DNA from 3 places in the Pseudomonas sp. GW821-FHT09E04 genome. Region 1 is predicted to be linked to each of the others. Evidence: riboswitches for the same ligand, from Rfam matches in the RefSeq annotation. Region 1 holds a riboswitch; each other region holds the start of a gene.
What was found. A riboswitch is a leader RNA that binds a small molecule or an ion and turns the genes downstream of it on or off. The one in region 1 is predicted to bind cobalamin.

Region 1 (3,953 bases):
GGTCGGCTGATGATCCGGCCGTCCAGCTCCGGCAAGGCGATGTGCATCGCCAGATCCCGAGGGCCGAGGCCCTGCTCGCTGTCACGCCAACCTGGCTCGTTGTCCTGGGCGCAGATCGCCTGGATCACCGGAATGTTGCGACGGAACGGCCGCAGATGTGGCGCTTCCGGGCTGGACTGGGCGAAACCGGTGGTGTTCAAAATCACCCCAGCCTCGACCTCATCCAGCCAGTCCTCGACCACCGACAGGCAACCGGGCTCTTTCAAACTGGCAACGGCGATCGGCAGCGGATTGAGTCCGGCAGCCTGCAACCGTTGGCAGAACACGTCGATAAACGCCGTGTTGGCCGCTTGCAAATGCGAGCGATAAAACAACACCGCCGCGACCGGTTGACCGGGCAGCCAATCGGTTTGCCAGTCGCTCAGTGCGGCGGTGTTTTTGTTTGGGTGGTAAATCGCCGTGCGCGGCAGCGTTTGCGGCTCGCCCCACACGTAATCCCGCGCCAGCCAGCGATTGGCCAGACAGCGGAAGAAGTCCAGCGCATTGCCCATGCCGCCCTGACGCAGGAACTGCCAGAGCCGGTCACGATCCTCGGCGCCCACGGTGCTCAAGTCGCTGAGCTCCGGGTCGGGACGGTCATCGCCCGGCACCAGAATCACCTGCACGCCACGCTCGGACAACTCGACCAGCCGCTCGACGCCATAACGCCAATAAGCGATGCCGCCATGCAGCGAAATCAGAATGACCTTGGCGTGGCGCAGCACTTCGTCAACGTAGAGGTCGACCGACGCATGGTTCTGCACCTGCATCGGGTTGGCCAGCCGCACGCTCGGGTAATCTTCGGGCAGCTGCTGCGCGGCTTCGGCGAGCAGCGCAAGGCTGGAGTCGCCGCTGCACAGGATCACCAGCTCGGCGGGGGTTTGTCCTAGATCGGCAATGTTGTCATCCGACACGAAACCGCCGGGCTGGGTCCTGAGCAGGTGCATGGCTTAAACGCTGAGCGCGGCGCGCAATTGCGCTTCGAGCTTGGCCGCGTCCAGTTCCTGGCCGATCAACACCAGACGCGTCACACGTGCCTCATCGGCGCCCCATTGACGGTCGAAATGCTTGTCGAAACGCGTGCCCACGCCCTGGATCAGCAAGCGCATCGGCTTGTTCGGGATCGCCGCGAAGCCTTTGACCCGCAGGATGCCGTGCTGAACCACCAGTTGCGTCAGCGCATCGAGCAACAGGCTTTCGTCGGCTTGCGGCAGTTCGATGGAGATCGAATCGAAAGCATCGTGATCGTGGTCGTCATGATCGTCATCGCCTTCACCGTGGTGGTGATCGTGATGGCTGTGGCGACTGTCGATGTGCTCTTCGGAACCGGCACCGAGGCCGATCAGCACGTCCAGCGGCAGACGGCCGTTGCTGGCTTCGATGATTTTCACCGCTGGCGGCAGCTCTTCGGCGACTTCCAGGCGTACGCGAGCGAGGTCTTCAGGGCTGGTCTGGTCGGCCTTGTTGAGGATCACCAGATCGGCGCTGGCCAGTTGGTCGGCGAACAGTTCGTGCAGTGGTGATTCGTGGTCCAGGTTCGGGTCGAGTTTGCGCTGGGCGTCAACCTGATCCGGGAACGCGGCGAAGGTGCCGGCGGCCACGGCCGGGCTGTCGACCACGGTGATCACCGCGTCAACGGTGCAGGCGCTACGGATTTCCGGCCACTGGAAGGCTTGCACCAGCGGTTTTGGCAGAGCCAGGCCCGAAGTTTCGATGAGGATGTGGTCGAGGTCACCGCGACGGGCCACCAGTTCGCGCATCACCGGGAAGAACTCTTCCTGAACCGTGCAGCACAGGCAGCCGTTGGCCAGTTCGTAGACGCGGCCGGTGGCTTCTTCTTCGGTGCAGCCGATGGTGCACTGCTTGAGGATTTCACCGTCGATGCCCAGCTCGCCAAACTCGTTGACGATCACCGCGATACGGCGGCCCTGAGCGTTGTCGAGCATGTGCCGCAGCAAGGTGGTTTTGCCCGAGCCGAGGAAGCCGGTGACGATGGTGACGGGGAGTTTGGCCAGTGTTTTCATCGGATGCCCTTTGGCAAGGTGGCGGGCATACGGGACGAGACCGGCAACACGGGTGCGTGCCTGGAGAGTTCGCCACCGGATCACCCCGCCCGGTTGAAAGTGAGAATCTGTGACGAGGCAGGTCTCCTGGCTGACGGTGTTCAGGCCTTGGCCCGGCGTTTACTGCGCCTTCCCGCTGGCTCTGGATTGAGCTGGCAGTGGCGTGGCAGCGAACAGCACCGTTCACAGTTGCGGGGGCAGCCGCGGCTTGGACCGCGTTCCCTTCTTAGCTTCGGCGTGGGCCGAAGAACCTCGAAAGCGCAAGGCTACGCAGGGTGTGGGGATGGGTCAATGGTTCGTGGAGTTTGGGAACGAGAGCATATCCGTTGCTTCGGGTGCTGCCGCTGGCGGTTTCGCTCTTACAGCGAGTCCCTTTTTCAAACGCCAAAAAGGAACCAAAAGGCTTTTGCCCCGGCGTACGGCACTTCGCTTAGGCTCAGTGTTCCCTCGCTACGGTGTCCATCAGGGGGCATCGCCTCCGGTTTGCTTCGCTGCACCTCCTCTCGATGTATGCGGCTTCGCCGCACGGCGCTACGCGCCTACCCCCTGATGAACACCTCTGCTCGGCCTGCCGAAGGGGCAAAAAATCAAAAGCCAGAGCCAGAGCAAAAGCCAGATCAAAAGCCCCTCACCACGATGAGCGTTAGCTCAAGTACCGCTTTTGATCGCAAGGCCCGTCGGCAGGCTGAGTGGAGGGATTGATCCGGGGGTGGGAGCGCAGCGACCGTTTGGCGAAGCCAAACACATCGAGAGGAGGTGCAGCGAAGCAAACCGTAGGCGATGCCCCCGGATCAATCCCGGAGCGAAGGAACCCGAGCCACAGCGAGGGCCGTACGTCAGGGTAAAGCCTTTTTGGTGGACCTGCCCCGGCACTCCGGGCGTTTGGAAAAAGTGACCCGCCGTAAGGGCGGAACCCTAAGTGGCCATAACCGCAGCAACGGATATGCCCACAAAAACGGATATGCCCACAAAATTGACTAAATTCCCCAACCCATGGTCTCCTACACAACTTGTTACGGGTGCCCTGCAAAGGGTGAAACGGGAAACCGGTGAATCATGTGCTTTACTCTAAAGCCATGTCAGTCCGGTGCTGCCCCCGCAACGGTAAGCGAGCGAAGCGTCAGATCCACTGTGCCCCCAGGCATGGGAAGGTGACGCTTGCAGGTCGGCAGACAGCCACCCCTCGTGAGCCCGGAGACCGGCCCGCAACACACAGTACGCATCTTGCGTCACTGAACATAACAAACCCGCGGTGGGCGGGCGCTGTTCGAACCTCTGCGTGCCCGACTCGCAGGGGTTTTCATGCGCACCGTTCACCCGCTGACACTCCAGAGGGAAGCGCCATGTCGATCATCAGCAGCACCGGCAGCAACACGGACAAAATCTCCAGCACCACCACCCTGAGCCAACGCCTGACCGCTGCGATCTTCGCGTCGATCCTGGGTGCCAGCCTGGTCTATTTCGCCGGTTTCTCGCACATCGAAGCGGTTCACAACGCCGCTCACGATACCCGCCACAGCGCCGCGTTCCCGTGCCACTGAGACCTGACGACATGATCAAGCGTATTGCGCAGACCGCAGGTTTCACCGGCCTTCTGGCCGCCCTGCTCCTGACGTTGCTGCAAAGCTTCTGGGTGTCGCCGCTGATTCTTCAGGCAGAGACCTTCGAGAAAGCCGAGCCGGTTGCCGCCGTTCACGAACACGCCGCCGGCACCGCCGCCCACACCCACGATGCCGAAGCCTGGGAGCCGGAAGACGGCTGGCAGCGCGTGGTTTCCACTACCGGCGGCAATCTGGTCGTGGCCGTGGGTTTCGCCCTGATGCTGGCCGGTCTGTACACCCTGCGTGCGCC
Region 2 (3,953 bases), 580 kb from region 1:
TCGCGCCGCCGGCCCCCCACATCCGGTCAACCGACTCGTAACCGATGCGCGAGCGGGCGAAGAAGCTCGGCACATCGTTCAGCGTCACCCCGGCGCGCGATTCGGTGAGGTTGCGAGTCATGTCCGCTTGCAGGCTCCATTGCTCGTTGAGCGCCAGTTTCGCGTCCGCCTCGAAACCGCGCATCTGGATCCGCCCCTGGCCGTTGACCCATTGGATGTCGTCGAGGGTGATCAGGTCGTCGATCTTGCGTTTGAACAGGGTGACGCTGGCGCTGAACTCGCGATCGAGCAGCAAGCCCTTATAGTCGAGACCCAGTTCGGCATTGCGACTTTTCTCGGGTTTCAGGTTGCGGTTGCCCAACTCGTCACCCGGTTCGTTGACGAACAGTTGCTCGGCGTTCGGCAGTTTGTAGGCGGTGCCGTACTGGCCGCGCAGTGCCCAGTGTTCATTGAGGTCATACAGCGAAGTGAGCATGCCGACCGTGGCGCTGTCGCCGCCGCTCATGGCTTCGTGACGAATGCCGATGCTCGGGTGCCAGTCGGGCAGGGCGTCGATCTGCGGGCGCAACTGGGTGTACAGCGCGTGGGCTTCGGCCTTGTCATTGTCGATGATCAGCACATCGTCCTGACCTTTGAACCACTGGTTGTCCGTACCGAACACCAGCACATGGCCGCCGGGCAATTCAGCTTTGCCTTCGGCCTGCACGCCCCAGTCGGTGAAGCCCCAGTAGTCGTTGTGGTTGATGGTTCTGGTGCCGCCATTGGCGGTGTTGTTGATGCGCGTGTAGCGGGTGTCCCAGTCGTTGATGTGGCCTTTGACGAAATAGCTCAGGCGCTCGTTGATGTTCTGTTCGAAGGTCGCCGTGGCGATCTGCTGGACGCGGTCGTTGGTGGTCTTGTGGTTGTCGACCGGGCGGGCGAAGTCGAGGTTGGCGTCGGCGTATTGGTAGAACAGCTCCATGCGCGCGTCGTCGCCAAAGGACTGAATCGCCTTGCCGCCGAAGGTGGTGACTTCGTAGGCGCGCTTCTTTTCGCTGTCGTTCTTGATGTCGCGATTGCGAAACGGCTGATAGCCGTCCGAGACGTTATGACTGACGTAGGCCAGCAAGCCCAGGTCGCCGAAACCGTTGGTGAAGATGTTCTCGACCCGCGCATCCTCGGTGGTGCCACCGAAGGTATCCACGCCCATGTTCACTTCGCCGGAGGCTTTGCGAGTCTGCGGGCTGCGGGTGACGATGTTGATCACGCCGGACACGGCCTGAGTGCCGAACAGCAGGCTCTGCCCGCCCTTGAGCACTTCGATGCGTTCGATGGCGTTGGCCGGCAGGGTGTCCAGATACAGGCCGCCGTACAGGCGATTGTTCAGGCGCACGCCGTCGAGCAGGATCAGCGTGTCATCGTTGCGCCCGCCCAGCTGGGAATAGGTGCCGTAGTCGAACGGGCCGTTTTTCGGCGCGACATACAGGCCGGGAATGAACATCTGCATGACGCGGCTGACATCGGCGCTGGGGCCGGCGCGCTCGATCTGCTCGCGGGTGACGATCTCGACCTTGCTGCCGAATTGCGCCATGTCGGCCACGGTCGTGGACTCCACGGACGGTGCGGAAACGATTTGCTGAGTGAGTTCGAGCGGCGCGTCGTCCGCCAGCAACAGGGGGCTGAACAGACAGCCAAGCAACAGGGATGGAGCCGGAGTGTTGAAAGGTCGAATCATTATCTTCTCGAAAGGATCTTCGCAGAAGAGCATGCAGGAGAAGGCATCGCGCACACGCCGACACCGGCCCATGCCCGCCCACCGCAGGATTTTGCCAAACAGAATTTCAGGCCGGTCTCCGGGCTTGCGCGTATGGATGCTTTCACCTTCCCATGGCCGTCTGGCCACAGTGGTGTGTCGAAAGCATCACGCGCCTACCGTTGCGGGGGCAGCACCGGACTTGTTCGAAAAGAACGTACCGGTTTCCCGTTTCACCCCATGCACGGCGGCATGGGACACCTGAAACAGGGCGGCATCTGAACATTCGGATGACCGCTCGTCAACTTCGTTGAAGGATGTAAAGCTCCTGCGACGCAGGCGCGAGATTGCGGCAAACCCTGATAATTGAATCACTGAAGTTCTGGTTCTAGTGAACGTTCGAGAGCATAAACACCGAGATAATCCCCGCGCCGAGTACAAACATCATTATGAAGATAATGTTCAGTTTGAGCCGGTTTGAACTTTCGAGTTTATTGAGCCTGACGACCAGGTCGTCCACTTGGGCCGAAGTTGCCAGTCCCTTTACCGCATTGGCCAGCGCTTGCGGGGAGATGGAGTTGTCCGGTTTATTTTCCATAGGGTGGGTTTTTAATCGAATTTCACCCTTCACCTTGGCCAGTCTGAGGGCAACCGCGACCACCAGAAGAGGTGTTGCCATTAATTGAAGGAGTTTCAGGTACCGTTCGTAGACGTAGGCAGCGTATTGCGTTTTGTGTAATGCCTGAGCCTGTTCCTCGTAATCGGCGTAGGCCCGTTTGAAGCGCTTCACTTGTTCAACGATCAGCGGATCGGAAAATCTTTCAGCCTCTGGAAAAACGCTGTCGTAATTCATGAAAACGTTTCTGTCTACTTTAGTGTCCACGCGGTTTACAGGACGAATTTTTTGAAACAGATCACAGGCGCTAGCGAGCTGCTGGGCTGATTCGCGCTCCAGTACGTCGTCTTTTTTCACTGAAATTGGCAAGCAGATTCTGGCATCGCTTAACTCGTCTGCTGCGATATTCAGGGACTGGGCAGAAAGCTGACCAAAGGTTTCTTCCACTCTCAGGTTTGAAAGCTTTGAGTCCAGGCCAACCTGGATAAATTGAAATATGAGGCCCATCGAGCCCGCGATGATCCAGGCGTAATCAACTCTTTTCCAACCAATGTCATTCAGCCGGCTTGGCAATAAACGGCTTTGCCAAACGAACAACCCGCAAAAACAAATAAACAGACCCAGAATTCCGAGAATGGCGTAAGCCGAATACTCGAACATTTCTTTGATCAAAGATAACTCCATGTCGTGCTCTTTTTTCAGTGAAATATCAATTGGTTTCGCGGGCGCTTCAGACAGCCGTCACGTGCGCCTTGCCTTGTTGTACAAACCGCTCGATCAACCACCGCGCCGCCGGCCCCGGTGGCACATCGGTACGGTAGATCGCATCGAAGGTGTATTGCCCGCTGGTGTACTCCGACAAATCCAGCTGTACCAGTCGGCCGCTGTCCAGATCCTCCTGAATCATCGGCTTCGGCATATTCCCCCAGCCGATGCCCTCGCGCAGCAACATGTGTTTGGCACCCAGGTCCGCCAGGCGCCAGGTGCGGTTGCTCAGCACGGCGAACTCCCTGTCTTTGGTCAGGCGTGAGCGATCGGACAGCACCAGTTGCGTATGCTCACGTCCGGCACCGGGAACGTTGGCTTCGCCCGAAGCCAGCGGATGATTTGGCGCTGCCACCGGAATCAGCTCGACGCTGCCGATGCCGATTCTTTCGATGCCGTTGATGCCGTCGTTCATGGGCCCGCTGACGCCGACCACCGCGCCGCGATTGATCACCCGTTCAGTCACTGCGCCGAGTGCTTCCATGTGCAGGTGCAAGGCGACGGTGGGGAATTCTTCCCGAAAGGATTTCAGCGCATCCACCACGCGCTCGGCGGGCAGCATGACGTCGAGCACCACATGCACTTCGGCTTCAAGTCCCTGAAGGAGGCCTTTGACCTTGGCTCTCAAGCCATGCACGCCGTTGGCGATGGTCCGGGCTTCGGCCAGCACGGTGCGGCCGGCGTCGGTCAGTTGCGGTTTGCGGGTGGTTTCACGATCGAACAAGGTGACGCCCAATTGCATCTCAAGGTTGGCGATCGAGTAGCTGATCACCGACGTCGCCCGGTGAAGCTTGCGCGCAGCGGCTGCAAAACTGCCGACTTCGACGACAGTCAGGAATA
Region 3 (3,953 bases), on a different contig from region 1:
AGCCACAGGTTCTGGATCGCGCAGGACAATGAGGCCATGTCCATTTCCGGCAGCGTGCGACGGCCGAAAATGTGCCGTTCGCGATCGTCCATCAAGGCTGCGACCAACACTTCCGCACAGTCGTTGATGCCCTCGACCTTGAGTTTCATGAACTCGTCACTGCGCTCGCCGAGGGCTTCGGCGGTGCGTACACGTTCTTCTTCAACAAGGTTCTGGATCTGGCCACGCAGCGCGCGGTCGCTGATACGGATGAAGCGCCACGGCTGCATCAGACCGACGCTCGGCGCCTGATGTGCGGCTTCAAGCAATCGGCGCAGCAATTCAGGCTCGACCGTGCCGCCGCTGAAGTGGCGCATGTCGCGGCGTTCGGCGATGGCGCGGTAGACCGCTTCGCGCTCGGTTTCAGTGAATGCGTTGTCGGTCATGGCACCAACAGTGCGGCAATCGCCGACGGATTCGACGGGAAGTAAAAGTGCACGTACGAGGCGGTCATCCGCCCTTCCCGATACACCGCTTCGGCACCGCGCCCGCCATTGGGGCTGTGGCCACGGGCAATGGGTGTCAGTTCGGTGGTGGTCAGGGAATGGTGATAAGTGTGACCGCGCAGCAAGCCTTCCGGCAGTTCGACCTCTTGCAAGGCCAGCGCGGCCAGACGTTTCTGCATCACGGCATCGCCACTCAGCAGGCCGACCAAATCAGCGCGGGTGCCTTCGACATCGGTCAACGAATCCAGCAGATAGAGCATGCCGCCACATTCGGCGAGTAACGGTTTGCCGGCGGCGTGATGCGCGCGGATCGCTTTGAGCATGTCGGCGTTTTGCGACAAGGCCACGTGGTGCAGTTCCGGATAACCGCCGGGCAGGTACAAGCTGTCGGCCTCAGGCAATTGCGTATCGCGGATCGGCGAGAAGAAACTCAACTCCGCGCCCATCGCCCGCAACAGATCAAGGCTGGCGCCATAGGTGAAGGCAAACGCCTCGTCTCGGGCGACGGCAATCCGCACGCCGTCGAGCAGCCTTTCGGTATTCACGATTTCAGGTGCGGCGAATTCGACGGCCGGTGGCAGCGCTACCTCGCAAGTGCTGGCCAGCGCTTCGGCGGCGGCGTCGAGGCGCACATCGAGGTCATTGAGCTCGCTGGCCTGCACCAGGCCAAGATGGCGACTTGGCAGTTCGATCCCGGTTTCCCGGGACAACGCACCGTACCAGCGCAAACCTTCAGTGAGGCTGCCTTCGAGCAACTGTGCATGGCGCACGGTGCCGACGCGGTTGGCCAGCACGCCGGCGAACGGCAGGTCCGGCTGGTAGCGCGCCAGACCCAGCGCCAAGGCGCCGAAGGTCTGGGCCATGGCCGTGCCATCGATCACGCCGAGTACCGGCACGCCGAAATGCCGCGCCAGGTCGGCGCTCGACGGTGTGCCGTCGAACAAGCCCATCACGCCTTCGATCAGGATCAGATCGGCTTCAGCGGCGGCTTCCCACAACAGACGTCGACTTTCCTGCTCGCCGACCATCCACATGTCCAGTTGATAGACCGGCGCACCGCTGGCGCGCTCGAGGATCATCGGGTCGAGAAAGTCCGGGCCGCATTTGAATACGCGAACCTTGCGCCCCTGATTGCGGTGCAGACGGGCCAGCGCGGCGGTGACAGTGGTCTTGCCCTGGCCGGAGGCCGGCGCGGCGATCAATACCGCCGGGCAGTGACGTGGTTGATTCAAAGTTCGACGCCTTTCTGCGCTTTGATACCGGCCTGGAAGGCGTGTTTGATCATGCCCATTTCGGTGACGGTGTCGCCCATCTCGATCATTTCCGGCTTGGCAGCGCGGCCGGTGACGATCACATGCTGCATCGGCGGACGGGCCTGCAGATCGCTGAGCACCTGATCCAGATCGAGGTAGCCGTGCTTGAGGGCGATGTTCAGCTCATCGAGCACCACCAGACCGATCGACGGATCACGCAGCAGTTCGCGGGACACTTCCCATGCAGCTTCGGCAGCGGCGATGTCGCGCTGGCGATCCTGGGTTTCCCAAGTGAAGCCCTCGCCCATCACATGAAAACGTACCTGCTCGGGGAAGCGGCGGAAGAACAGTTCCTCCCCGGTGCTGTTGCGGCCCTTGATGAACTGCACCACGCCGCACTGCATGCCGTGGCCCATGGCGCGGGCGAGCATGCCGAACGCCGAGCTGCTTTTGCCTTTGCCATTGCCGGTCAGCACCAGCACCAGGCCGCATTCGTCTGGCGAATTGGCGATGCGCTCGTCGATCACGGCTTTTTTGCGCTGCATGCGCGCCAGGTGGCGCTCGTCGCGTTCGGGGGAATCAGTCATGGGGGAGCTCTCCGTTGAGGCTGGATAACGGCGGGCAGGCACAAGAATAGACGGCAACAAGCCTGGCATCGCCCACCGTGATGCCGCTGGATGGATCAGGCCGGTCTCCGGGCTCATGAGCGGCCTTGGCCTGGCTGCGCGCCTTCCCGCTTTGCAGCAGTGGCATTAGACGCAGCTTTTACTCATTTACCGTTGCGGGGGCAGCGCCGGGATCGTGATGGTTCTTCGCTTGAAGACCCGCCTCACCGGCTTCCCTGTTTCACTCTGTCGACAGCGGTCACAGAGCACCTGAAACAAGCCGCGAAGGTTAGAGGGTTGGGGGTGGAGCGTCAAATGAAGAGGCCCCCTGAAAGCGAATAACTGCCGTCGATCAATTATCTGACGCCAATCTTGTGCCACACTGTCAGCAGTGATATCAAAGAGCCATGCTTTTTGAATGCAGAGAGCACATCACAATAACAAGGGAGAGCACCATGCAAGGCATGATCATCAGCAATCCGCGGCTGGAATTCCTGCGCCCGGTGCTGGAACGCTGGTTTGACTGTATCGACCGCTACAACGCCGTGCGCGGCGACAACGACACGCCGTACTGGCACGACGAAAAAGCCAACCTCGGCCTGTTGTCCGCCGCCGCGTGGATGGCCGAACTGGTCACCCTGCGCGACACCGCCACCCGCAAGCAGAACGAGGAAGGCGAGCGCAATGCCCGCGCCGACCTGTTCCTGGCCGGCGCCGAAGATCGCGCCTACATCCAGGCGACGCAACGCTGGCCGCGCGTCAACAGCCTGAATCTGACCCAGGCCCTGGCCGATATCACCAGCGACGCCAAGCGCATCAGCTACGCCAGCGATCTCAAGCTCGGCTGCCTGTTCGTCGCCCCACAGAAAGCCCAGCACAGCGCCAGCCCCGAGGAACTGCAGGACATGGTCGACGACCTGCAAAAGGAACACACCTGCGCCGTCGCCTGGTATTTCCCCTACGCCTATCGCAAATTGCGCAGCGAGGCCGGCAACTACCACCCCGGCATTGCCGTGCTGTTCAAGGAGGCACGCGGCTGAGCGGTTGAACCATCGGGCTCGCGCACTTCTCTATGATTAGGAATGCATTCATAGGGAAGATCAGTAATGCGCAAGCCCCACCTCGTTTTCGTCATCGCACTCGCCGGAGGGCTCACCGCCTGTGGTGAATCCTCCAGCCTGCAAGTCTCGGACGGCACCGGCCCGTCTCCCAAACTGCCCGAACCGAACAAGACCCTGATCCCGACGGTGAACATCGCCCCGGCGATCGGCTGGCCGGCGGGTGCGAAACCAACGCCAGCCGCAGGCACCCAAGTGGCCGCATTCGCCGAAAACCTCGATCACCCGCGCTGGCTCTACGTGCTGCCCAATGGCGATGTGCTGGTGGCGGAAACCAATGCCCCGCCGAAACCGGACGATGGCAACGGGATACGTGGCTGGGTGACGAAGAAAATCATGGGCCGCGCCGGCGCCGGGGTTCCCAGCCCGAATCGCATCACCCTGTTGCGCGACGCTGATCACGATGGCGTGGCCGAAACCCGCACGGTATTTCTACAAAATCTGAATTCTCCGTTCGGTATGACCCTGGTCGGCAACGATCTGTACGTCGCC

Region 2: another riboswitch for cobalamin. It lies ahead of AC07N4_RS00690 (TonB-dependent receptor plug domain-containing protein); the one in region 1 lies ahead of cobW (cobalamin biosynthesis protein CobW).
Region 3: another riboswitch for cobalamin. It lies ahead of cobO (cob(I)yrinic acid a,c-diamide adenosyltransferase); the one in region 1 lies ahead of cobW (cobalamin biosynthesis protein CobW).

What each region holds. Positions count from the first base shown of each region.
Region 1 covers NZ_JBWKOR010000001.1:712,524-716,476, forward strand. Annotated here, with positions in the region: gene cobN (cobaltochelatase subunit CobN) at 1-986, opposite strand, end outside; gene cobW (cobalamin biosynthesis protein CobW) at 990-2,063, opposite strand; cobalamin riboswitch at 2,163-2,372, opposite strand; cobalamin riboswitch at 3,103-3,323, shown strand; gene AC07N4_RS03230 (CbtB domain-containing protein) at 3,446-3,643, shown strand; gene AC07N4_RS03235 (CbtA family protein) at 3,655-3,953, shown strand, end outside.
Region 2 covers NZ_JBWKOR010000001.1:133,816-137,768, forward strand. Annotated here, with positions in the region: gene AC07N4_RS00690 (TonB-dependent receptor plug domain-containing protein) at 1-1,714, opposite strand, end outside; cobalamin riboswitch at 1,807-2,012, opposite strand; gene AC07N4_RS00695 (hypothetical protein) at 2,121-3,032, opposite strand; gene AC07N4_RS00700 (LysR family transcriptional regulator) at 3,079-3,953, opposite strand, start outside.
Region 3 covers NZ_JBWKOR010000002.1:25,941-29,893, forward strand. Annotated here, with positions in the region: gene bluB (5,6-dimethylbenzimidazole synthase) at 1-425, opposite strand, end outside; gene AC07N4_RS06365 (cobyrinic acid a,c-diamide synthase CobB) at 422-1,717, opposite strand; gene cobO (cob(I)yrinic acid a,c-diamide adenosyltransferase) at 1,714-2,325, opposite strand; cobalamin riboswitch at 2,407-2,632, opposite strand; gene AC07N4_RS06375 (hypothetical protein) at 2,799-3,383, shown strand; gene AC07N4_RS06380 (PQQ-dependent sugar dehydrogenase) at 3,450-3,953, shown strand, end outside.